One region of the Streptomyces sp. NPDC050504 genome, then DNA from elsewhere that is predicted to be linked to it. Evidence: riboswitches for the same ligand, from Rfam matches in the RefSeq annotation. Region 1 holds a riboswitch; each other region holds the start of a gene.

Evidence for each region. Region 1 has a riboswitch for cobalamin ahead of ACIBNE_RS03545 (prenyltransferase/squalene oxidase repeat-containing protein). Riboswitches for the same ligand answer to the same signal wherever they lie in the genome.
Region 2: another riboswitch for cobalamin. It lies ahead of ACIBNE_RS24520 (ABC transporter substrate-binding protein); the one in region 1 lies ahead of ACIBNE_RS03545 (prenyltransferase/squalene oxidase repeat-containing protein).
Region 3: another riboswitch for cobalamin. It lies ahead of ACIBNE_RS28485 (cobalamin biosynthesis protein); the one in region 1 lies ahead of ACIBNE_RS03545 (prenyltransferase/squalene oxidase repeat-containing protein).
Region 4: another riboswitch for cobalamin. It lies ahead of ACIBNE_RS18615 (ABC transporter substrate-binding protein); the one in region 1 lies ahead of ACIBNE_RS03545 (prenyltransferase/squalene oxidase repeat-containing protein).

Annotation. Positions count from the first base shown of each region.
Region 1 covers NZ_JBITHO010000001.1:857,316-864,851, forward strand. Annotated here, with positions in the region: gene ACIBNE_RS03535 (energy-coupling factor transporter transmembrane component T) at 1-618, opposite strand, end outside; gene ACIBNE_RS03540 (hypothetical protein) at 623-1,534, opposite strand; gene ACIBNE_RS03545 (prenyltransferase/squalene oxidase repeat-containing protein) at 1,531-4,323, opposite strand; cobalamin riboswitch at 4,456-4,591, opposite strand; cobalamin riboswitch at 4,708-4,782, shown strand; gene ACIBNE_RS03550 (hypothetical protein) at 4,928-6,421, shown strand; gene ACIBNE_RS03555 (GNAT family N-acetyltransferase) at 6,432-7,019, shown strand; gene ACIBNE_RS03560 (ferredoxin) at 7,129-7,332, opposite strand; gene ACIBNE_RS03565 (cytochrome P450) at 7,338-7,536, opposite strand, start outside.
Region 2 covers NZ_JBITHO010000006.1:399,725-407,260, forward strand. Annotated here, with positions in the region: gene ACIBNE_RS24495 (hypothetical protein) at 1-26, shown strand, start outside; gene ACIBNE_RS24500 (cysteine synthase family protein) at 23-1,135, shown strand; gene ACIBNE_RS24505 (ATP-grasp domain-containing protein) at 1,132-2,400, shown strand; gene ACIBNE_RS24510 (MFS transporter) at 2,393-3,673, shown strand; gene ACIBNE_RS24515 (class I SAM-dependent methyltransferase) at 3,642-4,391, shown strand; cobalamin riboswitch at 4,442-4,624, shown strand; gene ACIBNE_RS24520 (ABC transporter substrate-binding protein) at 4,654-5,706, shown strand; gene ACIBNE_RS24525 (FecCD family ABC transporter permease) at 5,703-6,818, shown strand; gene ACIBNE_RS24530 (ABC transporter ATP-binding protein) at 6,815-7,536, shown strand, end outside.
Region 3 covers NZ_JBITHO010000008.1:61,393-68,928, forward strand. Annotated here, with positions in the region: gene ACIBNE_RS28460 (alpha/beta hydrolase) at 1-1,098, opposite strand, end outside; gene ACIBNE_RS28465 (class II aldolase/adducin family protein) at 1,232-1,918, opposite strand; gene ACIBNE_RS28470 (lysozyme) at 2,030-2,794, shown strand; gene ACIBNE_RS28475 (anion permease) at 2,998-4,284, shown strand; gene ACIBNE_RS28480 (hypothetical protein) at 4,300-4,521, shown strand; cobalamin riboswitch at 4,665-4,806, shown strand; gene ACIBNE_RS28485 (cobalamin biosynthesis protein) at 4,896-5,849, shown strand; gene ACIBNE_RS28490 (cobyric acid synthase) at 5,846-7,375, shown strand; gene ACIBNE_RS28495 (putative cobaltochelatase) at 7,466-7,536, shown strand, end outside.
Region 4 covers NZ_JBITHO010000004.1:744,147-751,682, reverse strand. Annotated here, with positions in the region: gene ACIBNE_RS18635 (amino acid permease) at 1-1,419, shown strand, start outside; gene ACIBNE_RS18630 (Mov34/MPN/PAD-1 family protein) at 1,672-2,094, shown strand; gene ACIBNE_RS18625 (GlxA family transcriptional regulator) at 2,072-3,055, opposite strand; gene ACIBNE_RS18620 (HD domain-containing protein) at 3,146-3,790, shown strand; cobalamin riboswitch at 3,798-3,946, shown strand; gene ACIBNE_RS18615 (ABC transporter substrate-binding protein) at 3,985-4,986, shown strand; gene ACIBNE_RS18610 (FecCD family ABC transporter permease) at 4,997-6,046, shown strand; gene ACIBNE_RS18605 (ABC transporter ATP-binding protein) at 6,119-6,895, shown strand; gene ACIBNE_RS18600 (putative leader peptide) at 6,976-7,089, shown strand; gene ACIBNE_RS18595 (MoaD/ThiS family protein) at 7,211-7,498, shown strand; gene ACIBNE_RS18590 (PLP-dependent cysteine synthase family protein) at 7,507-7,536, shown strand, end outside.

The DNA.
Region 1 (7,536 bases):
TCCGGCCCGCAGCCTGCGGGCGCGGTGCACGCGCTGGACGCTCTGCACGAGTTGGGGCGCGACGCTGAGCGAGACCGTGACGGCGACGCCCAGTTCGTACAGTGCGCCGGGCAGCACCCGCAGCGCCCGCTTGGGGTTGGCGAGGGTGTTGGCCGCGCCGATGCAGCACAGCATGCACGCCAGGCGCAGCCCGTCCGTCGCCGCCGACAGCAGCGCCTCCAGGGAGACGGGGCCGCCCAGTTCGATGCCCGCGTACCAGTCGGGCGTCGGGATCCGGGGCAGCGAGAAGAGGAAGTGGTCGCGCGGCGTGATGCCGGTGGCGAACACCGCCCGGAAGACGACGCGCAGCGCCACCACGGTGAGCGCCAGGTACAGGTAGTACTTGAAGCCGCGTGCCCACGGCGCCTCGGTGCGGCGCATGCTGATGACGTGGCCGAGGACGGCCAGCACCAGGAACAGCAGCAGCGGGTTGTTGGTGCGGCTCACGGCGGTCGCGAGCGCCAGCGCCCAGAGCCACCAGGCGACGGGGTGCAGGGTGCGGGGCAGACGGCGGCCGCCGGTGTCCGGGAGGTCCCCGGACACCGGCGGCCGCACCGCTGTCGATTCGGTGCGCGACACGTCACTACTCCGTACGGCGTCGGCGTCTCGCCGCGTAGAGCGCTGCCGCCGCGATGAGGGCGACCAGCGCGGCGGTCACGGCGGCGGGCACGAACGAGCCCGTGTCGTGCTCGGCGTCGGCGGCCGGGACCGCGTCGACGACCTTGGGGCGCGGCGACGCGGCGGCGACGGGGCCCCGGGCCGTGGAGGAGGGCGCCGTGGACGGCGACGGTGTCGGGGACGCGGAAGGGTAGGGCGTCGCGGACTGCTTCGCGGCAGGGCTCTCGGTCGGCGGCCTGTCCGTTGCGACCGGGCGCGGCGGTGCGACCGGTGCGGGGCCCGTGTCCGTGCCTGGCGGCACCGGGTCCGCGGTCCGGGTCTCCTCCGGTACGGCAGGGCCGCCGCCGACGGGCCGGACGTTGTGGGCGCGCAGCTGGTCGGGGGTGACGGTGGGACGCCCCTCGGTGCCCTCGATGTTCGTACCGCCGAAGATCCACAGGTCGACGCTGCCGGGCTTCGGCTTGTAGAGCATCGCGCCGAGCTGGCTGTACTGCCAGGTGTCGGAGCCGGGATCGGCGTGCCAGTACGACCAGTAGGCGGACGCGGGCGGAGTGAGCACGCAGTTCTCCTGCGAGGGCGGCGGGAACTGCTTGCCGCCCCGGAAGCCGCTGTACCCGATGCGGCAGATGAACGCGGGACCGTCGTGGCCCGTGCCGGAGGTCTGCCAGCCGCCCTGGTTCAACAGTTCGTAGCCGGTGGTCGGGGTGGTGCCGCAGGAGCGGTAGACCGGGCCGCCCCACTTGCTGAAGTCGACCGCGAGCACCGCGCCCGAACCGGTCGTGCAGCGCCCCATGGGCTGCGGTGCGGCAGCGGCGGGCACGGCGACGGCGGCCACCAGCGCGAAGGCGACCGGCACACGCGTGAGGATCCGCGTCACCGCCTGCCCCTTTCGGCCGGGGTACGGCGTTTGCGCGCCACCACCGTCAGAAGCGCGCCGCACGCCAGCAGCGCGGCGGCCGTCGGCGCGAGCCGTCCGGCCTGGGTACCGGTGGACGCGAGCTGCCCGCCCGTGCCGGGACCGCTGTTGCCCGTGGTGACGATTCCGGTGCCGGATCCGGGGCCCGAACCGTCCCCGCCCGAACCGTCCTCGCCCGGCGTGACGATCGAGGGGGTCTTGCCCGGGGGCGTGGAACCGGGCAGCGGATGCTCCTTGGTGCCGGCCAGGCTGCCGGTGAGCCGTCCGAACGAGGTCCCGGTCGCCCCGCTGACCGCCTGGGCCGACGCGCGCACGTCGGAGCCGCGCTGTCCGTCCACGGCGATGTTGAACCCGCCGTCGGCGTTCTGCTGCGTCACGAGGAACGCGCGCGCCTTGGCGATCCGGTCCGCGTACTTCTCCGCGTCCAGGGACAGCCCCTGGATCGCGAGCGCGGCGGAGTTGACGGAGTTGCCCGAGGCCCCGGGGAAGCCGCCGTCGGCGAGCTGGCGGCCCGCGATCCAGGCGAGCGCCCTGTCGACCGCCGCCCGTGACCGCTCGCCGGGAACGAGGTCGAGCGCCATCGCGGCCATGGCGGTGGAGTCCACCTCGGAGTCCCCGGTGGTGGGGATCAGGCTCGGCCACGCGCCGGACGGATGCTGCAGGCCCTCCAGGTAGGCGACGGGCTCCCGCGCCGCCTCGCCCTCGCCCGCGCGGTACTGCGCCATGATGCCCAGCGACTGGGAGAAGACCGACAGGACGTTGCGGTACGCGCCCTTGGCGGCGCAGCTCCGGTCCTTGCCGGAGCTCGGGGCCGCGCACACCGCCGAGGAGAGTCCCTCGATGAGGTCCTTCCCGCCGAAGGCGCGCGGGTCGCGGCCGACGACCTGCGCGAGCAGCGCCGTCTTGCCCAGGGAGCCGCTCGACAGGTGCTTGGCGTCTCCCACGCCCGTCCAGTTGTGAATGGAGCGTCCCGTGCCGTCCCTGCCGCCCTTGTCGAGGAAGTCCACAATGTCGCGGAGGGTGGCCCTGTTTCGGTCCGTGGCCGCCAGGGCGTAGGCCGTGTCGATGGTGAGGCCGTAGTCGGCGAAGCCGCTGCCGGGGCCCGACTCGTAGTAGCGCCCCAGCTTGAGCCGGTTCTTGCCGGTGAGGAACGTCACGCCCTTGGCGAGGTCGGGCCCCGGGGCCGTGGGGCCGGTCCTCTTGGTGGACAGCGTCACCAGGTCCTTGCCCGCGCCCGCGAGCGCGGCGGGCGCCGTGGCGAACAGCAGCGGCTCCGTGCCGCCCTCCTCGTACGCGAACGATCCGTTCAACTGCTGCTGCCCGGACGTCCAGGAGATCCCGGCGTCCGCGCGCCTGCCGTCCCCGAGGGTCCGCAGCGCCTGTGCGGCGAACGCGGTGGACTGCACGGCGCCGACCGTCGCCCCTTCGTAGCCGGGGAAGCCGCCGGTCGGCAGCTGTGCCTTGCGCAGCCAGGTGCGGGCTTTGGCGAGAGCCGCGTCGTGGCCGCCCGCCTTGCGCAGGACGAGCGCGATCAGGCCGGTCGACGCGGCTTCGCTGCCGCAGTGCTCGCCGGGCCCCACGAGAATGCTCGTGAAACCGCCGTCCGGGCACTGGAGTCCCGCCAGGCGCGCCACGGTGTCGGCCGGGGGCCGCACCCCGCCGCGCAGCAGCGCGAGCACGCCGAGCGCCTGCCCTTCGGCGTAGCCCGCGCCCCGGAAGTCGCCCTTGGCCGTACAGCCGGGGTTGGATCCGTCCGGCCCGGGGCCGGACGCACAGCGGTGCGAGACCAGTTCACCGAGCAGGTCGTACCCGCCGAAGGCGCGCGGGTCGCGCCCGGTGACCTCGGCGACCAGCGCGAGGCGGGCTACAGCCGCCCCGTCGGGCGCCTTGTCCGTGCCGTGCGGATAGGCGTACGCGGTGCTCTCGGCGGGCCTGGCGAGGAAATCGACCACCCTGGTGAGCGTCTTGTCGAGGGCGGGGCGCTGCCCGTACGCGGCGGCGAGCCCGAAGGCGGCCTCAGTGGTGCGGAAGTGGTCGTTCTTCTCCGCGCCCTCCTCGTCCTGCCCCACGACGCGTTCGCCGTCCTTGAGGGAGGCGGCGATCCAGCGCGAGGCCGCCGCGACGTCCACGTCGGCGTGCGGGACGTCGGGCACTTCGGGGTCGGGCGGCGCGGTGTGGCCTTCGGGGCGCACGTCGTCGGGGGAGAAGGCGGGACGGCCCTTGGTGCCGCCGACGTCGGTGCCGCCGTAGACCCACGCCTCGACGTCGCCCGCCTTCGGCCTGCGGTCCATGGCGCCGAGCTGGCTGTACGACCAGTGGTCCTGGCCGGGCGGGGCGATCCAGTACGACCAGTAGGCCGTGGCCTGCGGCGTGAGGCGGCACTTCTCCCGGTCAGGAGTGGGGTACTGCTTCCCGGCCTTGAAGTCCTTGTGCCCGATGCGGCAGATGAACCCGGGGCCGTCGTGCTGCGTGCCGGCCGTGCTGAACCCCGCGGTGTGCAGCAGTTCGTAGCCGCTGGTCGGGGTGGTGTCACAGCCCCGTACGACCTTGCCGCCCCACGGACCGAAGTCGACCGCGACGACCGCGCCCTTGGTGGCCGTGCACTTCTTCACCGGTTCCGCCGCCGCGGGAGCCGTACCGGGGCCCGTGACGAACACCACGCTCGCCGCGAGCACGAGCAGTGCTGCCGTGATCGGCGGGAGAAGCCCACCAGTCCCTGCCCACCGGCCTGTTCGTGTTCCGGTCCCCACCGCGACCCCTCGTGTCGGCTGTCCGCGCCGGGCGGGAAAACGCGTGGCGACGGGCCCTGCCGGACACATGCCTGGGCATGCCGGGGGGGGGCGGGGTCAGACCACGCCGTAGTCCGCGACGGCGTCTCGTGCTGAGAATCGACTCGGCCCCGGGCAGTCCGGCTCGCCCGGCGTCGCCGGGCCTACGGTTGCGGGTCAGCGCCGGAATTCGACCGGCTTCCCCTGGAACTGAGCGTGTATCAGCCGGATTGGAACACGCGTACCAAGAGGCCGTCAAGGCGACCGGGGCACCGTACGGACCCGCCGTCACCGACCGTACGGCGCGTCTTTCGGGGGCGCTGGCGCACCGTACGGCGCTGGGGTAGCGTCCAGGGCTGCCGAGTGGGGGAACCCGGTGGGAATCCGGGGCTGACGCGCAGCGGTGTGGGACGGCGGGGGCCGTGCCGAGCCCGAATGCCCAAGCGGTGAAGGCAGTTGCCGGAAGCCGAATCCACGCGATTGGACGGCGGCCACACCGCTCTGCCGCGGGGCGGTGCCGTGCGTTCGGCGCGGGTGTTCTTCGCGGGAGCGGGACGGTCGGCGTTCCCGTGCCCAGGAGCAGACCATGACCCGTACGTCCCGCGTCTCCACGTTCCGTACCCGTGCCGCCACAGCTGGGTCTTCCCGGTTCCGCGCCCGTACCTCCAGACGCGGCGGCCCGGCCGCGTACGCCGCGCTGACCGTCCCCCTCGCGCTCGGCGCCCTCGTCCTCTCGACGGTCCCGGCGTCCGCCACCGCCACCCCCGCACAGATCGCCACCTCCAAAACGAACGGCGTCGCCTACCTCAAGTCCCTCCAGGCCGCCGACGGTTCGTACGCCGGCTCCGGACTCTCCAACGAGTGGGCTTTCAGCGCCTTCGCGGCGGCCGGGACCGCGGCCGTCGACGTCGCGCCCGGCGGCGACGCGTCCAAGAACGCCCGCACCGTGTACCGCAACCTGCTCGCCACGCCGGGCTGGCCCTCCGCGAGCCCCGTCGTCACCGACTACGAGCGCGGGGCGCTCAACGCGTACGCGGCGGGCATCGACCCGGCGCGCGTCTCGGCGTCGCGCAACCTCATCGCCGACGTCTACGGCCACTGGCAGAACGCCGAGCCCGGCTACTTCGGCTCGTCCGCCAACTACAACGGCACCGTCTTCGCGGCCCTCGCGCTCGCCGGGGCCAGGACGCAGACCGGCGCGCAGCGCGTCCCGCAGGCCCTGCTCGACCGGATCGTCGCCCGCATCCGGGCCAACCAGCACAACGACGGCGGCTGGAACTACGGCAAGGCCGAGGGCGACCCGGGCCAGCTCGGCGCCGCGAGCGACATCGACATGACCGGCGCTTCCATGGCCGCGCTCTGCGTGTCCGGAGTGCCGAAGACGGACCCGGACGTCCTCCAGGCCAAGGCGTTCCTCAAGAGCAAGCTCGTCCCCTCGACGGGCGCGTTCAACGCGATGTTCGGCGTGAACACCGACTCCAACGGCTGGGCGGTCTCGGGCCTCAACGCCTGCGGCATTAACCCGCAGACCGGTGACTTCCTGACGCCGCCCGGCAAGACCCCGGTGGACTTCCTGATCGCACAGCAGTTCAACCCGGGCGGCGGGTTCAAGTACCTGCCGTCGGACACCGTGCCGTCCGCGTACGCCTCCATCGACGGCCTGCGCGCCGTCGCGGGCGGCGGCTTCACCGCCGCCCCGCCCGCCCCGGTGACGCCGGGTGCGCCGAAGTGGGTCGGCCAGAGCGCCTTCACCGCGGGTACGGCGACCAAGCTGGCGCTGACCGTCGACGACGGCACGGGCATTCCGAAGGTCTGCGCGGTGACCCTCACCCCGACGGGCCCGACGACGACGCTCGGCGACGTGCTGAGCGCCGCGACCACCGCGGCGGCGCCCGCGGGCTGTGTGACATCGGTCGCCCCGGCGTCCGGTACGGGCGTGGTCACCTCCCTCAATTCCACGTCCAACAGCGGGGGGTCGAGCTGGTTGGCGAGCGTGGACGGTTCGACGTTCACGGCGGCGGACCGGGGCCGGACCGTCGGAGTGGGGGACACCGTCGCGCTGCGCTTCGGCGCCAGTTGATGATGGAGGGATGACCGAACACACCGAGCAGACGGCACGGGGCGCTTCAGGGGAACACCTGGTGTCCCCGGAGCCCGATTTCGTGGAGACGCGTCTGGCCGTCTACGCGCAGGACGAGCACGACGAGATCTTCGGCGGCGTCACCGATCCCTTCGGCGTCGCTGACGTCGGACTCACCTGGCAGCCCAAGAAGGAGCACTTCGGCATCCGGTGGGGCGACCGGCTCGTGGCCCACACCGGCCTGCTGCGCCTGCCGGTCGAGGTGGGCGGCGTCGCGACCGAGGTGATAGGGATCGGCGGTGTCGCCGTCGCCCCCGACGTACGGGGCCGGGGGCTGGCGCGGCGGGTCGTCGCGGTGGCCCTGGAGCACGCCCGCACGATGGGCCCCGAGTACGCGCTCCTGTTCTGCCGCCCGCCGCTCGTCGCACTGTACGAACGCCTCGGATGGCGCCCGGTCGACGCGGCGGCGGGTGACGTGCTCGTCCCGCAGCCCGAGAACCGCACGGTGGTGATGCCGCTGCACACGATGCTGCGTCCGCTCCACGACGGCGCCCGGTGGCCGCAGGGACAACTGAGGCTGCTGGACCTGCCGATGTGAAGCGCCGCAGGTCCGACGGAGGGATCGGCCCCGACCTGTCGGACGGAGGGATCGGCCCCGACCTGTCCGAACGGATCGGTGGTGGCCAGGCCGAACGGGTCGGCGCCGGTCAGGCGTCGCCCTCGGTTACGGCGATGGCTGCCGCCGGGCAGGTGCCCGCAGCTGTGCGGACAGCGCTGTGGTAGCGCTGCGGAGGGTGCTCGGTCAGCAGCATGACCAGGCCGTCGTCGGGGGACTGGTCGAACACCTCGGGCACCCGCAGCGCGCACAGTCCGGCGCCCACGCAGCGGTCGGGATCGGTGGAGAGTTCCACGGGTGTTACTCCTCGTCCCAGGCGACCGGCAGGTTCACCACGCCGTAGATGTTCATGTTCGTGCGCAGCCGCACCGCTTCGGGGGCGACGGCCAGCCGCAGCGTGGGGAACCTGGTGAACAGCGCGGGCATGGCGATCTTCAGTTCCACCCGCGCAAGTTGCTGTCCCAGGCACTGGTGGGCGCCGTGCCCGAAGCCCAGCTGG
Region 2 (7,536 bases), on a different contig from region 1:
CGTTCGCCCAAGGAGGCTACGCGTGATCCATCCGCACATCGCCGACGCCCTGAAGGTCCCCGACCTCGTCCGGCTGACGGACGGCGCGGTCCTGCTCCGCTTCGAATCCATGAAGATCTACTCGGCGCTCGCCGCCGTCCGGCACCTGCTCGACCGGGGCGCGGTGCGTCCCGGGCAGACCCTGGTCGACAGCTCCAGCGGCATCTACGCGTACGCGCTGGCGCTGGCCTGCCACCGCTACGGGCTGCACTGCCACATCGTGGGCTCGACCACCGTGGACGCCACCACGCTCGCCCAGCTGGAGATACTCGGCGCGACCGTCGAGCGGGTCACACCGTCCCAGAACCTCAAACTGGACCAGGAGTTACGGGTCCGCAGGGTGCGCGAGATCCTCGCCGAGCGGCCCGACGTCCACTGGATGCGCCAGTACCACGACGAGGTCCACTACCTGGGCTACCAGGAGGTCGCCGACCTGGTGGCGGCGACCGTGCCCGACCGGCCGCTGACCGTCGTGGGCGGGGTCGGCTCGGGGGCGTCGACCGGCGGCCTGACCGAGCACCTGCGGCGCCGCGACCCCACGGTTCGCCTGGTGGGGGTGCAGCCGTTCGGCAGCGTCACCTTCGGCAGCCAGGACCACCACGACCCGGAGGCGATCATCGCGGGCATCGGCTCGTCGATCCCCTTCGACAACGTCCACCACCACCTGTACGACGCCGTGCACTGGATGGACTTCACGCACGCCTGCTCCGGCGCGGTCGCCCTGCTGCGCGAGCACGCCGTGTTCGCCGGGCTCTCCACCGGCGCGGCCTACCTCGCGGCGACGCACGAGGCCCGCCGCCACCCCGACCGGCTGCACCTGGTGATCGGCGCGGACACGGGCCACCGCTACGTGGAGCGGGTGTTCGCCCGGCACCGCGAGGCCTCGGACCTCGTCTCGCTCAAACCGACCGAGGTCGCGAGCCCCGAGGACATGACCATGCCCTGGTCGACGATGGCGTGGAACCGCGCCGCGTGGCAGCGGCCCGACACGTCCCGTTCCCACCCGCACCCACCCGCCGACACGCACCCGCCCGCCGACCCGCACAGCACGGCGGACGCACACGGAAATCCCCCCAGCAAGGAGTCCGCCGCATGACCGTGGCCTGCCTGGAATCGCTCACCTTCGGCCTCGGCCACCTGGCACGCGCGGCCGCGCGGCTGGACGAGAAGCTACTGCTCCTGACCCGCGACCCCGACTACTACGCCTACGAGTTGGCCCGGCTCCCCGAGGGCGCGGTGGACGTCGTCGAGATCGACACGTTCGACACCGAGCAGGTGGCCGGCCTCCTCGCCCGCACCCCCGACCTGCGCGGCCTCATCAGCTCCACCGACACCTGGATGCTGGTCGGCGCCGAGCTGGCCGAACGCTTCGGGCTGCCCGGACTCGACCCGGCGGCGCTGCGGCTCACGCGCGACAAGGCCGCCGTCCGCGACCTGTTGCACGCGGCCGGGCTGACCCGCTCGCGCGCGGCGGACGTGCCCGAATCGGCCGCCGACGACCCCGAGTCCGCCGCACTGCTGGTGAAGGCGGTGGGACTGCCCGCGATCCTCAAGGACACCTCGGGGACGGGCAGCCAGAACGTCTGGCTGGTCAAGGACGAGCCGCAGCTGCGCGCCGCGCTCGCCGAGGCGGCCGGGCGGCAGTTGAAGGGCCGGCTGTTCGCCGAACCTTACTTCTCGGGGCCCGTGTACAGCGCGGAGACCCTGACCTGGGCCGGGCGGACCCGACTGCTCGGCGTCTCCAGCCGGCTGATGTCGGCGGAGCCGCGCTTCCGCGAAGAGGTCACCGCCTTCCCCGTCGCCTTCCCCGAGCCGCGCCGCCTCGCGCTGGAGTCCTGGCTCGGGGACGTGCTCTCGGCCATCGGCTACACCGACCGCTTCGCGCACGTGGAGTTCGCGCTGACCACGGCGGGTCCCGAGATCGTGGAGGTCAACCCGAGGATCGGCGGCGCGCTGGTGGGCGAGGGCCTGTGCCGGGCGCTGGGCGTCAACGTGTACGAGGCGATGCTGGAGGCCGCGCTCGGCATCCGTCCCGGACTCATGGACGCGGCGCTGCCCGGCGGGCCCGCCGTGGCGTTCGTCCTCGGCTACCCCGCGCGCCCCGGCACCTTCTCCGGCGTCGAGGGCCTCGACCGGCTCTCCGACATGCCCGGCTCCCCCGCCTGGTACCCCGTCAAGAGCGTCGGCGACCCGGTCGAGCACCTGGACGACAGCCGGGGCTACGCGGGGATCGTGTACGCGGAGGCCGAGACGGCCGAGCTGGCCACGCACTGCGCGGTCGCCGCGGCGGGCGCCGTACGGGTCCTGACCGAGCCGTTCCCCGAGCCCGAAGCGGCGGCGCGCCCGGCCTCCGATGGCTGAAGGCGCCAAGGGCGGCACCGGGCTGTGGTCCGCGCTCGGCACGCTCACCGGGCCGCTGCGCTTCCTGCTGCTCAGCTCCTTCCTGATCCCACTCGGCAGCTTCATGGTGCTGCCGTTCATGTCGGTGTTCCTGCACGAGCGCCTGGGCATGGGGCTCGGGGCGGTCGGGGTGGTGCTGGCGGCGGCCTCGCTCGTGCAGTTCTCGGGCGGAGTGCTCGGCGGGGCGCTCGCCGACCGGGTGGGGCTGCGGCGCACGATGCTGTGGGCGCTGGTGGTGCGCACGGCGGGGTTCGCGGCGTTCCTGCTGGCGCTGCGCTGGCCGCCGCTGGCCGTGGGCGCGCTGGTCCTCACGTGCTGCGGGGCCGCCCTGTACCTCCCGGCGAACAAGGCGTACCTGGTGCACGGCGTGGACGAGGCGCGGCGCCCGGCGTTCCTGTCGGCGGGCAACGCGGCGCTCAACGCAGGAATGGCGGTGGGCCCGCTGGTCGCCGGGCCCTTCGTGCTGTCGTCACCGGGGCTGTTGTTCCTCGGTGTGACCGTGCTGTTCGCGGTCGTCGCGGTGGGGCACGCGCGGCTGCCCGCGGCGGCGGCGGACGAGGCGCGGCCCGGTGGCGGGGGCGCGCCGGGCGAGGGGTTGCTGACGGGCCTGGCGGTCCTGCCGTTCGTCGCCAACGGTCTGGCGTTCTACCTGTACTTCCACTTCCAGCACTACATGGCGGTGTACGCGCAGGAGCGGGCGTCCACCGAGTTCTACAGCCTCGTGCTGCTCGTCTGCTTCGTCCTGGTCATCGTCGTCCAGCCACCGGCCTCGGACACGATCCGGCGCATGAGCTACCCGCTCGCGCTCGCCGTCGGTTTCGCGGGCCTCGCGGCCGGAATGGCCGTCATGGCGCAGGGCTCGCGGGTAGCGCTGCTGGCGGGCGGCGTGCTGATCACGCTGGGCGACATCGTGCTCTTCCTCAAGAACGACCTGGAGGCCCTGCGCCGCAGCTCGCGCTCCGACGCGGTGGTCTTCGGTCAGCAGCGGCTCGCCGCCGGGCTCGGCGCGTGCGCCAGCGGCGTACTGGGCGGGCAGCTGTACGGCGTGGCCGAACGGGCGGGCGACACGGGCTGGTTCTGGCTGCTGGCCGCCGCCCAGTGTCTCCTGCTGCCGCCCCTCCTGCTCGCGCTGCGGCGCGGCTCCGAAAGCACCACCACCGATACCGACGCCATCCACGACACGGAAGGAACACCGGCTCCCGATGACACACACGGGCGGATTCCAGGACGATGACTTCTGGATCGAGTTCCACGACTTCCTCTTCTCCGAGCAGCGCTACACCCAGGCCGAGGAGTTGCTGGACTCCTCGCCGCTGCTCTCCTTCGCACCCGGCGCGCGGATCCTCGACCTGTGCTGCGGTCCCGGGGTGTTCACCGTGCCGCTCGCCCGGCGCGGCTTCGACGTGACGGGGGTGGACCGCAGCCCCGCGATGCTGGAGCGCGCCAGGAAGCGGGCGGCCGACGCCGGGGCCGCGCCCGCGTACGTCCGGGCCGACATGCGGGAGTACGCGCAGCCCGGCGCCTTCGACGTCGTGCTCAACATGTTCACGTCCTTCGGGTACTTCGAGGACCCGGCCGACAACTCCCGTGCGCTGCGCACCATGCACGACTCCCTGGTGCCCGGCGGGACGGTCCTGCTCGACATGGCGGGCAAGGAACTGCTGGCCCGCAAGGTCGTGCCGCCCAAGGTCGTGCAGCGCGGCGATGACCTGCTGGTGCAGACCGACACGGTGCTGGACGACTGGGCCAGGCTGCGCAGCGACTGGGTGCTGGTGCGGGGCGACCGGGTGACGCGCACCAGCCTGGTCTGGTTCGTGTACAGCGCGGTCGAACTGCGGCGGATGGTCGAGGACGCGGGCTTCGCGGACGTCGAGGTCTTCGGCGGTTTCGACGGCAGGCCCTACGACCACGACGCCGAGCGCCTGGTGGTGCGGGCGGTACGCGGGGAGTAATGGGCAGGGGCGTGCGACGGTTCGCCGCACGCCCTTTGCCCCGCACTCGACCGACCGTAATATCTCCTGGTCATCACCGCGACGGGAGACAGGAAGCCGGTGCGATTCCGGCACGGTCCCGCCACTGTGACCGGGGAGTGCACCCCTGAGGAAGGCCACTGCGCACCGCGCGGGAAGGCCGGGGGAACGTCGATCCGGGAGTCAGGACACTGGCCTGTCGCGGGTCCGATCCGAGGAGCGCGGACTCCGCAGGAGGCTCTACGTGTACGACGGCACACCCCGTCCCCCTTTCGCCCCACCCCGTTCCCTGCGCCTCCCGCGCCGCGGGACCCTGCGCGCCGCGGCCCTGGGCGCCGCCCTGTCGGCGGTGCTGCTGACCGGCTGCGGCACGTCCGAGGACGCGTCCGACAAGGGCGGTTCGGCCGACTCCGCCACCAAGGGGTTCCCGGTCACGGTCGACAACTGCGGCATGCGCACCACGTACGAGAAGCCGCCGTCCCGTGTGGTCGCCATCCATCAGCACCCCACCGAACTGCTGCTCAAACTCGGCCTGAAGGAGAAGATCGTCGGCACGGCCTTCCCCGACTCGGCCGTACTGCCCGAACTGAAGAAGGAGTACGCGGCGCTTCCCCAACTCGCCAAGAAGGAACCGTCGTTCGAGGCCGTCCTCGACACCGAGCCCGACCTCGTCTACGGCGGCTACGCCAGCGCGTTCGCGGAGAAGGACGGCCGCTCCCGCAAGGCCTTCGACAAGGCCGGGATCGACACCTACCTCAACCGCGAGTACTGCGGGAAGAAGCGGGTGTCGATGACGGACGCCTACGACGAGGTCCGCACCGTCGGCTCCGTCTTCGGCGTGCCCGACCGGGCAGCGCGCCTGGTGGCCGACCTCAAGGGGCGCGTCGACCGGGCCGGGAAGGCCGTCAGGGGCGCGCCCGCCGTGCCCGTGTTCGTGTACGACAGCGGGGACAAGTCGGCCTTCACCGCGGGCGGCAAGAGCCTGGGCACCGAGATCCTGAGGCTCGCGGGCGGCCGTAACGTCTTCGCCGACATCGACGAGGTATTCGGCGACGCGTCCTGGGAGCAGGTGGTGGCGCGCAGGCCCGAGGTCGTGGTGATCTACGACTACGCGGGGGCGGGCAGCGTGGAGCGCAAGAAGGAGTTCCTGCTCTCGCAGCCCGCGCTCGCGGACGTCCCGGCGGTGAAGAACAAGCGGTTCGTCGTGCTGCCGCTGACCGCGACGCTCGTCGGGATCAGGGCGCCGTACGCGGTCGAGGAGCTGGCCCGCGGTCTGCACCCGGAGCGGTTCAGGTGACGGCACCGGTCGAGGCGCCGCTCCGCGGCGCGCTCCCGGCCCCCGGTGCGCCCCTCCTCCAGGGGGCGCGCCGCTGGCCGTTCGCCGTCACGCTGGTGGTGCTGGGCGCGCTGCTGCTGGCCTCCGTCACGGCGGGCATGGCCATCGGTTCGGTGGACGTGCCCCCCGGCCAGGTCTGGGGCATCGTCAGCCACGCGCTGGGCGCCGACTGGACGGAACCCGACTGGTCGCGGGCGCGCGAGACGATCGTGCTGGACGTGCGCGGGCCGCGCGTGGTCCTCGGGGCGGTGACGGGCGCGGGGCTCGCGGTGGTCGGCACCGCGATGCAGGCGCTGGTGCGCAACCCGCTGGCGGAGCCGTACCTGCTGGGCGTCTCGTCGGGTGCTTCGCTCGGGGCCGTCTCGGTGATCGTCTTCGGATTGAGCCTGTTCGGCCCGCTGTCCCTGTCGGTCGCCGCGTTCGCGGGCGCCCTGGTGACGCTGCTGCTCGTCTACGCGACGGCCCGTACGGGCGGGCGCATCACCTCCGTGCGGCTGGTGCTCTCGGGCGTCGCCGTGGCCGCGGTCATCACCGCGGTGATGAACCTGATCCTGCTGACGTCCGGGCGGGGCAACGAGGCCCGCGAGGTGCTGGCCTGGACGCTCGGCGGGCTCGGCGGCGTCCAGTGGGACACGCTGTGGCTGCCGGGCACCGCGCTGCTGCTGGGCGTCAGCGTGCTGCTCGTCCAGGCCAGGTCGCTGAACCTGCTGCTCGCGGGCGAGGAGGCGGCGACGACGATGGGGCTCGACGTGGGCAGGTTCAGGGCCCGGATGTTCGTCCTGCTCTCGCTGGTGACCGGGGTGCTGGTGGCGGCGGCCGGGCCGATCGGCTTCGTCGGGCTGATGCTGCCGCACATCGTGCGCCTGGTCGTGGGCGGCGACAACCGCCGTGTGCTGCCCGCGTCGGCGCTCGCCGGCGCGGTGTTCCTGATCTGGGCGGACATCGCGGCGCGGACCGTCGCGGCGCCCATGGAGATACCGGTGGGAGTGCTGACGGCGCTGTGCGGCGGTCCGTTCTTCCTGTGGCTGATGCGCCGCGACGCCCGCAAGGACGCCGGCCGGGGAGTGGGATGAGCGCGATCGAACCGGCCGTCGAGCTGGCTGTGGAGGGGGTGACGCTCACCGCGGGCGCGCACCGCCTGGTGCGCGACGTATCCCTCACCGCGCGGCCCGGCGAGGTGGTGGGCCTCGTGGGGCCCAACGGCAGCGGCAAGTCGAGCCTGCTGCGCGCGGTGTACCGCGTGCTGCGGCCCGACGCGGGGCTCGTACGGGTGGGTGGCGCCGACACCTGGAAGCTGCCGGTGCGCAAGCTGGCCCGTACGCTCGCGGCGGTGGTGCAGGAGTCGGGCGCGGACTTCGACCTGACGGTGCGGGAGGTGGTGGCCATGGGCCGCACCCCGCACAAGCGGCTGCTGGACGGCGACAGCGCTCAGGACGCCGCGCTGGTGGCGTGGGCGCTGACCGCGGTGGACGCGGCGGCGCTGGCGGACCGGCCCTTCGACCGGCTCTCGGGCGGCGAGCGGCAGCGCGTGCTGATCGCCCGCGCGCTGGCCCAGCGGCCCGCGCTGCTGGTCCTCGACGAGCCCACCAACCACCTGGACGTACGGCACCAGTTGGAGGTGCTCGGCGTGCTGCGCCGGCTGCCCGCCACCGTTCTGGTGGCGCTGCACGACCTGAACCTCGCCGCGTACTACTGCGACCGGCTCTACGTGCTGCGCGACGGGGCGGTGACGGCCTCGGGGCCGCCCGCCGACGTGCTGACGGAGGAGTTGCTCGCCGAGGTGTACGGGGT
Region 3 (7,536 bases), on a different contig from region 1:
GGCCTCTTCGTAGCGTTCGGGGTCCGCGTTCCACATGGCGGCGTGCGGGGCGCCCGCGACGGTGTGCAGGCTCACCAGTTCCGGGCGGCGTTCGGCCAGTCGGCGGGAGGCGGCCCAGGGCGCGAGCGCGTCGTCGGGGCCGTGCACGACCAGGGTCGGGACACGCAGCGCGGCGGGGTCGGCCGCCTCGCGCATCGGGTCGACGCGCAGACCGACCCGGCCGCGGGCCGCCCTGACCGCAAGCGGAAGGAGGGCGGTCGGGGTGCGCCGGGCTGCGGCGAGCGCGCGCAGGGTCGCCTCCCTGTCCAGTACGGGCGAATCCATGACCAGGCCGCTGATCCGGTCGCGGAGCGCGGAGCCCGCCGCGGCGTGCAGCGCCATGGTGGCGCCGGTGGACCAGCCGTGCAGCACGACGCGCTCGGCGCCGCCGCGCACGGCGAAGCGGATCGCCGCGTCGAGGTCGCGCCACTCCGAGTCGCCGAGGTGGCCGAGTCCGTCCGGGGAGCGGGGCGCGCCCGCGTCGCCCCGGTGGGCGGGCACCAGGACGGGGAGCCGGTGGGCGCGCAGGAACTCCAGGACGTTCAGGGCGTGTTCCCTGGTGGTGCCGAGGCCGTGGACGGCGATGACCCAGGTGGTGCGGGAGCCGGGGACGAACCAGCCGGGCAGCGCGCCGAGCTCGCCGGGGATCTCCACGTCCCGGTGGTCGACGCCGAGCGCGGTGCGCGGGTCGCCCCGGTGCACCTGCGGGGTGAACCGGACCCGGGTGCCGTGCTCCAGGGTGCCCTGGGTGACCCGCTCCAGACGGCGGACGACGGTGTCGGCCGCGTGCGGGGCCCCCTCGTCGACGGGTCCCACGACGGCGTGTACGCCGGGTCCTTCGATGCCGTAGACACCCGGGCGCAGCGAGGCCAGCGCGCGGGTCAGGGTGACCCGGCCCGGTTCGGCCGCGTGGACGGTCAGCCGGGGGTCGGCGGGCAGGGGCCTGCCGGGCGGCGCCTTCAGGGCGGCGTCGCTCGCGTAGCGTCCGACCGCGACCGCTGCCGCGCCGACGCCGATCAGGGTGGTGACGGCCGCTGCCGTCGCTGTAGCCGGGCGCACCGCTCCAGTGTCGGGCGGCGGCGGGGCGACGGCCAGTGGACGGGGCCGTCCGGGGGTCGGGACGGGGGCCGTCTGGGCGGGGCGGACAGGGGCGGGACGGTCCGGGGACGGTGCCCGCCCGCGGCCCGTGCGCTCAGTGCTTCTGGCCGTAGCCGCGCAGCGCCTCGGCGGCCTCGTCGAGCTGGGGGCGGGAGAGCAGTGCGGGGCTGCGGCCGGGAACCGCGTCCGCGAGGAGCCAGACCCGGCACATCCACTCCAGCTGGGCGGTGCGGTCGTACGCCTGGTCGAGGGTGTCGCCGTAGGTGACGGTCCCGTGGTTGCGCAGGAGGCAGCCGGTGCGGCCGTGGAGCGCGGCGAGCATGTTCCCGGCCAGCTCCTCCGTCCCGTACAGCGCGTAGTCGGCGACCCGGACCGGGCCGCCGAAGGCGCCCGCCATGTAGTGGACCAGCGGGACCTCGAAGACCAGCGTGGAGACCGCCGTGGCGTGGGCGGCGTGGGTGTGGACGACGGCGGACGCGTCGGTGCTGCGGTAGACGGCGAGGTGGAGCGGCAGCTCGCTGGTCGGGACGAGGTTCCCGAAGAGGAGCCGGCCTTCGAGGTCGGTGCCGATCGCGTCCTTCGGCCCCAGCCGGTCGTACGGGACTCCGCTCGGCGTGACGAGGACCGTGTCCCCGACCCGTACCGAGACGTTGCCCGAAGTGCCGACGACGAGTCCGTCGGCGGCCGTCCTGCGGGCGGTCGCCACCAGTTCGTCCCAGGCCCGCGCGAGCTCCGCCCCGCCGGGCAGCCCGCCTCCGGACTCGCTCACCTGTTCGCTCATGCGGCGATCCTGCCAGGCCGAGCGGGGCGCGGGAACGGAGCGCGCAAGGAGTTGGCCACATCCGCCCCGTCCGTACGAACGAGCACGAGTCAGCACGAATCAGGAGGAAAGATGACCCGCCACCACGACCGCGCGCCGCGCCGCCGCGCCCGGCTGTTCGCCGCAGCGCTGGCCCTGAGCGCCCTGAGCGCCCTGGGCGCCCTGGGCGGCGCCGCCCTCGCCGCGGACCCCGCGGCCTCCGCGGCCAAGCCCGAGGGGCACGACGTCTCGGGGCACCAGAAGGACGTCGACTGGCGCGCGGCCAAGGAGAAGGGCGCGGCGTTCGTCTACGTGAAGGCCACCGAGTCCCACACGTACCGCAACCCCTACTTCGCGCGGCAGTACAACGGCTCACGGGACGCGGGCATGGTCCGGGGCGCGTACCACTTCGCCCTCCCGGACAGGTCGTCGGGCGCCCGGCAGGCCGCGTACTTCGTGGCGGGCGGCGGCGGGTGGCGCGCCGACGGCTGGACACTGCCGCCCGCGCTGGACCTGGAGAACGACCCGTACAGCAAGCGGAAGTGCTACGGGCTGCCGCCGACCGCGCTGACCGGCTGGATCGACGACTTCAGCGACGAGGTCCACCGGCTGACCGGCCGCCGCCCCGTCATCTACACCACGGCGAAGTGGTGGGACGACTGCACGGGCGGCAGCAGGGTCTTCGCCCGGGAGCACCCGCTGTGGCTCGCGCGCTGGGCGGGCTCGCCCGGCGCGCTTCCGGCCGGCTGGTCGTTCTGGACGTTCTGGCAGTACGCCGACGGAAGCGGAAGGCTCCCGGGTGATCAGAATCTCTTCAACGGGTCGCCCGAACAGTTGCGGGCATTCACCCGAGAGTGACCGAAGTCGGCCGAACCCCGCTGTTTCCCGGGCTTTTCCGGCCCTCCCCCGGACGCCGCTCCGGGTCGCCGGAACCCGTGCGGCCAACCGGAGCGCCCCCGCCCCGCTTAGAGACACCGCACAGCCCGTCCCAGTTCACCTTCCGTTCACCCTGGCTCCCTACGTTCATCTGAGCCACTGACGTCAAACGATTGCCTGGGTAAATGGAACACATCACGCTGCTGCTCGCGATTGTGGTCGTGACAGCTCTCGTGTTCGATTTCACGAACGGTTTCCACGACACCGCCAACGCGATGGCGACGACCATCTCGACCGGCGCTCTGAAGCCCAAGACGGCGGTGGCCATGTCCGCCGTGCTCAACCTCGTCGGCGCGTTCCTGTCCGTCGAGGTCGCCAAGACCATCTCCGGCGGACTGATCAACGAAGAGGGCATCAGGACGGAAGTCATCTTCGCGGCGCTCGTCGGCGCCATCCTGTGGAACCTGCTGACCTGGCTGCTCGGCCTGCCGTCCAGCTCCTCGCACGCCCTGTTCGGCGGCCTCATCGGCGCCGCCGTGATGTCGGCCGGCTGGTCGTCCGTCAACGGCAACGTCGTCGTCACCAAGGTGCTGCTCCCCGCGATCGCCGCGCCGATCGTCGCCGGTCTGGCCGCGATGCTCGCGACCAAGCTGACGTACAAGATCGGCAGCAGGGCCGACGACAAGGCGACCGCCAAGGGCTACCGCGCGGGTCAGATCGCCTCCGCCGGTCTCGTCTCGCTGGCCCACGGCACCAACGACGCGCAGAAGACCATGGGCGTCATCACGCTGGCCCTGGTCACCGGCGGCGTCCTGGCCCCCGGCGCCAACCCCCCGATGTGGGTCATCGTCTCCGCGGGCGTCGCCATCGCACTGGGCACCTACCTCGGCGGCTGGCGCATCATCCGCACCATGGGCAAGGGCCTCACCGACCTCGCGCCGCCGCAGGGCTTCGCCTCCCAGACCAGCGCGGCGACGGTCATCCTGGCCTCCTCGCACCTCGGCTTCTCCCTCTCCACCACGCAGTCCTGCTCCGGCGCCGTGATGGGCGCGGGCCTCGGCCGCAAGGGCGGCGTGGTCCGCTGGTCCACCGCCACCCGGATGTTCGTGGCCTGGGGCCTGACCCTGCCGGCCGCCGGCCTGGTCGGCGCGGGCGCCGAACTGCTGACCAAGCAGGGCGACTGGGGTGTCGCCGCCACCGCGGCGCTGCTGATCGCCGGGTCCGCCGTGATCTGGACGCTCTCGCGCCGCCAGCCGGTCGACCACACCAACGTCACGGACGACGAGATCCCCGGCATCGACACCCCCGCGGACCGCGAGTCCGCCGGCGTCGTCACCACCGCGATCGCGGCCGTCACCCCGCCGCCCGCCGGACCCGTCGCCTCCGCGGCCGACCTCGCCGGGGACCTCAAGACCACCATTCCGGCCCCGGCCGGAACCACCACCGACCCGGCCCGCCCGGCCACGGTGTAAGGAAGCGGAATCAGCATGAAGATCGACTGGGCAGCTCTCGGCTCCGTCTTCGGAGTCAGCCTCGTGTGCACCGTGGCCCTGGTGGGCCTGTTCACCCTCGGCATCGTGGGCCTCTCCAAGCAGGAGCAGGCCTCGGCGCAGGGCGGCTCCGCGGCCCTCGCCCGGACCGGTGCCTACGCGTGCTTCGCGCTCTGCGCGGCGGCCGTCACGTACGGCATCTACCTGATCGTCGCCTGAGCCGCGCCACCGGCGCGTCACCTTCGAGGCCCGTGGGGCGGACGGCACTTCGGTGCCGTCCGCCCCACGGGCCTTCGCGCTGCCCCACCGCCCCCGTGTGGGCCTCAGCACACTCTCCGCCGCAGGTCAACGGCGAGTTGACGGGTCTTCGCGCAGCGTGGTGGACTGCCCGAGCCAATACGGCAGCTGCAGAGGAAGCCGGTGCGAAACCGGCGCGGTCCCGCCACTGTGACCCGGGAGACGATCCCCGGAAGCCAGGAACTCTCGCCGCCGGTCACGTCGAACCAGGGCGCGGACACCCTGAGTGAGGACACATAACGCCATGCCCGGCTGCACCGCGCGCCGCCCCCTGCCCGATCCGGCGGGCTGAACCCATGCGAGCCGAGCGAGTCTTCGCCTGGGGCGCCGCTGCCGGTTTCGCCGCGGACCTGGTGTTCGCCGACCCGCGCAGGGCCCATCCCGTCGCCGCCTTCGGGCGGGCCGCCGCCGCCGTCGAGAGCGCGCTGTGGCGCGACCACCGCGGCCGGGGCGCGCTGCACACCGCGGTCTGCGTCGGGGGCGCGGCGGCCGCCGCCGCACTCGCCGCGCGCGCCGCGCGCCGCAGCGCCCCCGCGTCCGTCGCCCTGACCGCCGCGGCCACCTGGGCCGTCGTCGGCGGCACGTCGCTCGGCCGGGAGGCCACCGCGATCGGCGGGGCGCTGGAGGCCGGGGACCTCGACGTCGCCAGGGAGCGGCTGCCGCACCTGTGCGGACGCGACCCGCAGGCCCTGGACGGCGCCCAGATGGCGCGCGCCGTCGTGGAGTCCGTCGCTGAGAACACCTCGGACGCCGTCGTCGGCGCGCTCGTGTGGGGCGCGCTGGGCGGCGTCCCCGGCCTCGTCGCCTTCCGCGCGGTCAACACGCTGGACGCGATGGTGGGCCACAGGTCGCCGAAGTACCTGCGGTACGGCTGGGCATCGGCGCGCCTCGACGACCTGGCGGGCTGGCCGGGCGCCCGGCTCACCGCGCTGCTGGCGACCGCCGCGGGCGGGAACCCGGGCGGCGCGCTGCGGGCCTGGCGCACGGACGCATCGCGCCACCCGAGCCCCAACGCGGGACCCGTCGAGGCGGCGTTCGCGGGCGCGCTCGGGGTACGGCTCGGCGGGACGCTCTCGTACGGCGGGCGGATCGAGCACCGGGCGGTGCTCAACGGGGACGCGCGGGCCGTGGGGTCCGCGGACATCGCGCGCGCGGTGCGGCTCTCGCGCCGGGTCGGCGCGCTGGCGCTGGTGGTCTGTGCGGGGTCGCGACTGGCGGCCGGGGCGTGGAAGCGGAGGCGTACGGCATGAGCGGCACGACAGGTACGGGCACGGGCGGCGGGCTGCTCGTCGCGGGCACCACGTCCGACGCGGGCAAGAGCGTCGTCACGGCCGGGATCTGCCGCTGGCTGGTGCGGCGCGGGGTGAAGGTCGCGCCGTTCAAGGGGCAGAACATGTCCCTCAACTCGTTCGTGACGCGCGAGGGCGCCGAGATCGGGCGGGCCCAGGCCATGCAGGCGCAGGCCGCGAAGGTGGAGCCGTCGGCGCTGATGAACCCGGTGCTGCTCAAGCCGGGCAGCGACCGCTCCAGCCAGGTCGTGCTGCTGGGCAAGCCGATCGGCGAGCTGAGCGCGCGCGGCTACCACGGCGGGCGGCAGCGGGAGCTGTTCGAGCCCGTCATGGCGTGCCTGGAGGAACTCCGGGGCAGCCATGACGCCGTGATCTGCGAGGGGGCCGGCAGCCCGGCCGAGATCAACCTGCGCCGCACCGACATCGTCAACATGGGGATCGCGCGCGCCGCGCGACTGCCCGTGCTGGTCGTCGGCGACATCGACAGGGGCGGGGTCTTCGCCCAGTTCTTCGGTACGACGGCGCTGCTGGGCCCCGAGGACCAGTCGCTGGTCGCGGGCTACCTGGTGAACAAGTTCCGGGGCGACGTGACGCTCCTTGAGCCCGGCCTCGACATGCTGCACGGGCTCACCGGGCGCCGCACCTACGGCGTGCTGCCCTTCGCGCACGGCCTGGGCATCGACGAGGAGGACGGGCTGCGGGTGTCCCTGCGGGGCGCGGTCCGCGAGTCGGTCGTGGCGCCGCCGGTCGGCGAGGACGTGCTGCGGGTCGCGGTGTGCGCCCTGCCGCTGATGTCCAACTTCACGGACGTGGACGCGCTGGCCGCCGAGCCCGGCGTGGTCGTGCGGTTCGTGGACCGGGCCGAGGAACTGGTGGACGCCGACCTGGTGGTCGTGCCGGGGACCCGGGGCACCGTGCGGGCCCTCGCCTGGCTGCGCGAGCGGGGGCTCGCGGACGCGCTGGCGCGGCGGGCCGCGGAGGGGCGTCCCGTGCTGGGCATCTGCGGCGGGTTCCAGGCGCTCGGCGAGCACATCGAGGACGAGGTGGAGTCGCGGGCCGGGAGCGTGGCCGGACTCGGGCTGCTGCCGGTGCGGGTGCGCTTCGAGCGCGAGAAGACGCTGGCCAGGCCGGTCGGCACGGCGCTGGGCGAGGACGTGACGGGGTACGAGATCCACCACGGCGTCGCACAGGTGCTGGGCGGGGAGGCGTTCCTCGACGGGTGCCGGGTCGGGGCCGTGTGGGGCACGCACTGGCACGGGTCGCTGGAGAGCGACGGCTTCCGGCGGGCGTTCCTGCGCGAGGTCGCGGCGGCGGCGGGGCGGCGGTTCGTGCCGGCGCCCGACACCTCGTTCGGGACGCTGCGCGAGGAGCAGTTGGACCGGCTCGGCGACCTGATCGAGGAGCACGCGGACACGGACGCGCTGCTGCGGCTCATCGAGGACGGGGCGCCGGAGGGGCTGCCGTTCGTGCCGCCCGGTGCGCCGTGAGCGACGTGTCCACGGCGACGACGACCACGCCCGGTGGGCTCGCCACCCGGGCCGCACGCACATGAGTCACACGCGGGAGGAAGACTTCGGATGACAGGCACCGCTCACTACCCCTTCACCGCGATCGTCGGGATGGACGACCTGCGGCTCGGGCTGTTGCT
Region 4 (7,536 bases), on a different contig from region 1:
AAGGATGCCGAAGGCGGCGGCGAGGGCGAGGGCTACCAGCGGGGGCTCGGCGCCCGGCAGATCCAGATGATCGCCATCGGCGGAGCCATCGGCACCGGACTCTTCCTCGGTGCGGGCAAGGGAATCTCCAAGGCGGGCCCCAGTCTCATCCTGGCGTACGCCATCGCGGGCCTCGTGATCTTCTTCATCATGCGCGCCCTGGGCGAACTGCTCATGTACCGCCCGGTGTCCGGCTCCTTCTCGGAGTACGCCCGGGAGTTCGTCGGACCCTTCGCGGGCTTCGTCACCGGCTGGACGTACTGGCTGTTCTGGGTCGTCACCGGCATCACCGAAGTGACCGCCGCGTCCTCGTACATGCAGTACTGGACCAAGGACGCGAGCGGCGTCCTCGACCAGCCCCAGTGGGTCTTCGCGCTGATCTTCACGGTCGTGCTGTTCCTCGCGAACCTGATCTCCGTCAAGCTCTTCGGCGAGCTGGAGTTCTGGTTCTCGATGGTCAAGGTCACCGCGATCATCGGCATGATCCTCATCTGTGCCGGCATCCTCACCCTCGGCTTCTCCGACGCGGGCGACTCCGCCTCCGTGACGCTGCTGTGGTCCGAGGGCGGGTTCTTCCCCAAGGGCGTCGGCTCCACCCTGATGACCCTCCAGATGGTCATGTTCGCCTTCCTCGCCGTCGAGCTGGTCGGCGTGACCGCGGGCGAGTCCAAGGACCCCAAGACCGTGCTGCCGAAGGCCATCAACACCGTGCCGTGGCGCATCGCCGTCTTCTACGTCGGCGCGCTGATCATGATCCTGTCGGTCGTTCCGTGGACCCACTTCCAGCCCGGCATCTCCCCGTTCGTGGCCGCCTTCGAGAAGATGGGCCTCAGCGCGGGCGCCGCGATCGTGAACTTCGTGGTGCTCACCGCGGCGCTCTCCTCCTGCAACTCCGGCATGTACTCCACCGGCCGCATGCTGCGCGACCTCGCGCTGAACGGGCAGGGCCCGAAGTTCTTCACGAAGCTGACCAAGAACGGCCTGCCGCTGGTCGGCACCAGCTTCTCGGCCGCGCTGATGCTCGTCGGCGTCTGGATCAACTACGAGTACCCCGGCAAGGCCTTCGACTACGTCGTCTCCTTCGCCACGATCTCCGGCATGTGGGCCTGGATCATGATCCTGGTCAGCCAGCTCCGCTACCGGGCCAAGGCGGACCGCGGCGAGCTGCCCGAGTCCACGTTCAAGGCGCCGGGCGCGCCGTGGACCAGCTGGTTCGCGCTGGCCTTCATCGGCATGGTCATCGTGCTGATGGGCATCGACGAGGACGCGCGCGTCTCGCTGTACTGCGCCCCGCTGTGGGCCGCGGTCCTCGGCGTCGCGTACCTGGTGCTCAAGTCGCGCAACCCGCAGGGCGCGGGCTTCGCCCGCAAGCGGGTCTGACCAGCGTCTTCTCAGCAGACGGGCGGGGGGGGGGCCCCCCCCGGGGGGGCCCCCCCCCCCGGGGGCGGGGGGGGCGCCCCGGGCGCGGGCGCCCCCCCCCCGCCCCCGCGGGGGGGGGGTGGCCCCCCCCCCCCCCCCCGGGGGGGGGGGGGGCCGCCCGGGGGGGGGGGGGCCCCGGGGCCCGGCCCCGGGGGGGGGGGGGGCCCCCCCCGGGGGGCCCCCCCCCCCGCCCGTCTGCTTATCCTTGCCGTCATGCTGACCATCACCCAGGCCCTGTACGACCAGATCGTCGCGCACGCCCGAGCCGACCACCCCGACGAGGCGTGCGGCATGGTCGCGGGTCCCGAGGGGTCCGGGCGGCCCGAGCGCTTCATCCCGATGCTCAACGCCGCCCGCTCGCCCACGTTCTACGAGTTCGACTCGTCGGACCTGCTCAAGCTCTACCGCGAGCTGGACGACCGCGACGAGGAGCCGGTGATCGTCTACCACTCGCACACCGCGACCGAGGCGTACCCCTCGCGCACCGACGTCACCTACGCCAACGAGCCGGGCGCGCACTACGTCCTCGTGTCGACCGCCGACAAGGACGACGCCGGGCCCTTCCAGTTCCGCTCGTACCGCATCGTGGACGGCGTGATCACGGAGGAAGACATCAAGGTCGTCGAGGCGTACTAGTCGAGGCGTACTGGGGGACGTACCGCGAGGTGCGGAACCGCGCCGCGTACTCGCTCGGCGTGACCCCCAGGTGCCGCGCGAACACCCGCCGCAGGCTCTCGTCGCTGCCGAGCCCGCTGCGCGCCGCCGCGCCGGTCACGCTCGCGCCACCCTCCAGGAGCATGCGCGCCGCCTCCACCCGCACCCGCTCCACGTACCCCGCCGGCGTCTGGCCCGTCTGCTCGCGGAAGAGCCGGGCCAGATGCCGGACGCTCACCCCCGCCCGGCCCGCCAGCGCCGCCGCGCCGTGATCGGCGGCCGGATCGGCGGCCACCGCGTCCAGCAGCGGCCGTACGAGCGGATGGCGCGTGGGGGCGGTGCGGGACGCCGCCGAGAACTGCGACTGGCCCCCGGGCCGCTGGAGGAACACCACCAGGTCCCGCGCGACCCGCCGCGCCACCGCGGGCCCCCGGTCCTGCTCCACCATCGCCAGGCACACGTCGATCCCGGCCGTCACCCCCGCCGACGTGAACACCTCGCCGTCCTGGACGTAGATCGCGTCCGGCTCGACCCGCACCCCGGGCCAGCGCGCGGCCAGCGCGTCCGCGTGCTCCCAGTGCGTGGTGGCCCGCCGCCCGTCCAGCAGCCCGGCCGCCGCCAGCGCGAACGCCCCCGTGCACACCGCCGCCACCCGCCCTGAACGCCCGGCCGCCGCCGTGACCTGGGCGATCAGCTCGGGCGCCGTGAGCAGCCCGGCCACGTCGACCGCGCCCGGCACCACCAGCGTGTCCGCCCGCCCCGCGTCCGCGACGGCCAGGCCCCCGCCGATGCGCAGCCCCGAAGCGGTCGTGACGTCGCCGCCGTCCGGGGTGCAGACGGTCACGGTGTAGCCGGGCGCGGTGCCGAACACCTCCAGCGGCGCCGAGACGTCGAGGAGGCGCACGCCGTCGTAGGCGAAGACGATCACATCGTGGGAGCCCATGCGCGCGAGCGTAGGCCGTGTCCGGATCTGTGGGAACCCTGTCCCGTACGGACATGGCCCGCCCGCCCCTCCTCCCGGCAGGCTGTGGCCATGACGAAGAACACGATCGAGAACATCACCGAGGCCCCCGACACCGAGCTCGCCCGCGCCGCCACCGAACTCGTCCGCGACACCGCGAGCGAACTGGTCTACCACCACTCGCGCCGCGTCTACTTCTTCGGCGCCGCCCGGGGCCGCGACCGCGGCCTCTCCTTCGACCCCGAACTCCTCTACGTCGGCGCCATGTTCCACGACCTCGGCCTGGGCGAGGCGCACCGCACCAGCGGCCGCCGCTTCGAGGTCGACGGCGCCGACGCGGCCCGCCGCTTCCTCCAGGCGCACGGCGTTCCCGAGGACTCCGTACGCCGCGTGTGGACCGCCATCGCCCTGCACACCACCCCCGGCATCCCAGAGTTCATGGAGCCCGAGGTCGCGCTCGTCACGGCGGGCGTGGAGTACGACGTCCTGGGCATCGGCTACCACGACCTCGCCCCCGAGCACCGCGACGCGATCACCGCACTGCACCCCCGCCCCGACTTCAAGCGCCGCATCCTGGAGTCGTTCACCGAGGGCATCGCGCCCAAGCCGGACACGACCTTCGGCAACATCAAGGCCGACGTGCTGCGCCACTTCGTGCCCGGCTTCGTCCCCGGCGACTTCGTCGAGACGGTCCAGAACTCCGCCTGGCCCGAGTGACCCCGGCGAAGACGCAGAAGACGCAGGTGACACACTGTGCGCGACCCGGGCGGCAGGACCCAGGAAGCCGGTGCGAAACCGGCGCGGTCCCGCCACTGTGACCGGACGACCCCCTCGTCCGGCAGCCAGGAACTGACCTGCCGCCTCACGCACACCGATCGGGGACGAGGAAATCCCCGTCAGGAGGCACAGCCATGTCCAGGCGCAGCACAGTCACGGTCGCGGTGTCCGCCGCCCTGCTCACCCTCACCACCGCCTGCGGAGGGGGTACCGACAGCAAGGACGACGCCGACGCGAAGGCCGCGCCCGGCTTCCCGTACACCGTCACCAACTGCGGGGTGCAGACCACCTACAAGGCGCCCCCCAAGCGCGTCGTCACCATGAACCAGCACGTCACCGAGGTGATGCTGGAGCTCGGCCTGGAGAAGTCCCTGATCGGCACGGCCTACCTCGACGACAAGGTCCTGCCCAAGTACGCCAAGGCCTACGACGCGGTCCCCGTCCTCGCCAAGGAGTACCCCTCCAAGGAGAAGCTCCTCGCCGCCAACCCCGACTTCGTGTACGGCGGTTACGCCACCGCCTTCGACGCGAAGGAGGGCCGCAGCCGCGACGACCTCAAGCAGTCCGGCATCACGTCCCGGCTCAACGTCGAGTACTGCGCGGACCGGAAGACCGCGCTGGACGACCTCTACCAGGAGATCGGCGAGGTCGGGCAGACCTTCGGCGCCAAGGACCGCGCCGACGCGTGGATCGCGGGAGCCAAGAAGACCGTCGCCACGACCGCCGGGCAGCTCAAGGGCGTGAAGCCGGTCTCCGTCTTCGTCTACGACGGCGGCGACAAGACCGCGTCCACGGCGGGCGGCAAGGGCATAGGCAACGAGATGATCACCCTCGCGGGCGGCCGCAACGTCTTCGCCGACCTCGACAAGCCCTTCGGCGACGCCACCTGGGAACAGGTCGTCGCCCGCAAGCCCGAGACGATCGTGATCTACGACTACGGCTCGGTCACCGTCGAACAGAAGAAGAAGCGCCTCCTGGCCGACCCGGCGCTGCGCGACGTACCCGCGATCAAGAACAAGCGGTTCGCGGTGATGCCCCTCTCCGACGTCGTACTCGGCGTCCGCGCCCCCGCCGCGATCGCCAAGCTCGCGGCCCAGCTCCACCCGGGGACCACCGGCCCCGCCACCACCGGCTGAGGCCCGGCCCATGACCTGCCGCACGGACCGCGAGCCCCGGGGGCCCCTGCGCTACGCCCTGGTGCTCGCGGTCCTGACCGCCGCCCTCGCCGCCGCCGTGGTCGCCGGACTCGCCTTCGGCCAGGTGCACATACCGCCCGGCCAGGTGCTCGACATCCTCTTCGGGAACGCCGAGCCCAGCCCCCTGCGCACCATCGTCCTGGACGTACGGCTGCCGCGCGTCCTGCTCGGCGCCGTCGTCGGCGCCGGGCTCGCCGTCGTCGGCACCGTCCTCCAGGCCCTGGTCCGCAACCCGCTCGCCGACCCCTACCTGCTGGGCGTCTCGTCGGGCGCCTCCACCGGCGTCGTCCTGGTGATCGTCACCGGCATCGGCAGCGGCATCGGCCTCGCCACCAACGTGACGATGCCCGCGGGGGCGTTCACCGGCGCCCTGCTCGCCACGGTCCTGGTGTACGCGCTGGCGCGGCGCGGCGGCCAGCTCACCGGACCGCGCCTGGTCCTGGCCGGCGTCGCCGTCGCGTACATCCTCACCGCCCTCACCAGCCTGATGCTGGTGATGTCGCCGCGCTCCGAGCACTTCAAGGAGGCCATGTACTGGTCGCTCGGCGGCCTCGGCTCGGCCCGCTGGGACATGCTGCTCCTGCCCGCCGCCGTCCTCGCCGTCGGCACCGCGCTGCTGATCGCGGTCGCCAGACCGCTGGACCTGATGCTCGTGGGGGAGGAGGGCGCCACCGTGCTCGGCCTGGACACCTCCCGCTTCCGCGCCGCGATCTTCCTGCTCACCTCGCTGGTCACCGGCGTGCTGGTCGCCGTCAGCGGGGCCATCGGCTTCATCGGCCTGATGGTGCCGCACGCCGCGCGCATGGTCGTCGGCGCCTCGCACCGCACCCTGCTGCCGGTCGTCGCGCTCGCGGGCGCCGCCTTCCTGGTCGCCGCCGACCTCGCCGCCCGTACGGTCGCCACCCCGCAGGACGTGCCCGTGGGCATCCTCACCGCGCTCACCGGCGGCCCGTTCTTCCTGTGGATGCTGCGCCGCCGCCCCGAAGGAGCCCCCGCATGAGGGCTTACGGCACTCCGCCCGAAGGAGCCCCCGCATGAGGGCTTACGGCACTCCGCCCGAAGGAGTCCCCGCATGACCACCCTGACGACCGAGGGACTCTCCTACGGCCCAGGCGACGGCCGCCACCTCGTCGACGGCGTCGACCTCACCGTCGGCCCCGGCGAGACCGTCGGCGTCGTCGGCCCCAACGGCAGCGGCAAGACCACCCTGCTGCGCTGCGTCTACGGCACCCTGCGCCCCACCCACGGCCGCGCCCTCCTCGACGGCGCCGACCTGCACACCATGGGCGCCAAGGCCCGCGCCCGCCGTCTCGCGACCGTCCCGCAGGACGGCCAGGCCGTCTTCGAGCTGACCGTCCACGAAGTGGTCGCCATGGGCCGCTCCCCGCACAAGCGCTTCTGGGAGGCCGACACGGCGGCCGACGCCGAGCTGGTGCGCGCGGCCCTGGAACGCGTCGGCATCGCGGAGTTCGCGGCCCGCCCCTTCCCCTCGCTCTCCGGCGGCGAACGCCAGCGCACCCTCGTCGCCCGCGCCCTGGTCCAGCAGCCCGACCTGGTGGTCCTGGACGAGCCGACCAACCACCTCGACATCCGCTACCAGCTGGAAGTCCTCTCCCTCGTACGGGAGCTGGGCACCAGCAACCTCATCGCGCTGCACGACCTGAACCTGGCCGCGTACTACTGCGACCGGATCTACGTCCTCCAGGGCGGCAGGATCGCCGCCTCCGGCACGCCGGGGGACGTGCTCACGCCCGAGCTGCTCGCGACGGTCTACGGAGTGAAGGCCGAGGTCAGCGTGCATCCGACGACCGGAGCCCCGACCGTCGTCTACCTTCCGAAGGCACTCTGAAGTCCACATGCTGAGCGTTCCCGGTCCAACATCCAAGATCACATTCCGATTCGGGGACCGGGAATCGATACGATGACCGCATGGTTTCGAACGACGTGAGCATTCAGACGCCGGGCACAGTGCTGCTCGTCGCGCGGCTGCACGTCGACCTGTGCAGGACCACCAGCGCGATGTGTCCGCGCGGCGCCGCCTGACCCGGCGGCCGGGCCCGACCCCGCGCGCGGCGGGCACCCCGCCCGCGCCCCAGCACGTCAGCCAGCCGTGACGTCGCACGACGCCACACACGCCACACCCTTCCGACAGGAGCCGCAAGCCATGGCCATCGAGGTCCGCATCCCCACCATCCTCCGCACCTACACCGACGGCGCCAAGGCGGTGGAGGGCAGCGGGGCGACCCTCGCCGACCTCTTCGCCGACCTCGACACCCGCCACGCGGGCATCGCCGAGCGCATCGTCGACGGCGCCAAGGGCGGCGAACTGCGCCGCTTCGTGAACGTGTACCTCAACGACGAGGACGTCCGCTTCCTCGACGGCATCTCCACCAAGCTCACCGACGGCGACAGCGTCACGATCCTCCCGGCCGTGGCCGGCGGCATGAGCTGAGACCCCTGATGCGATACGACTCCCCGCTCGCCGCGGTC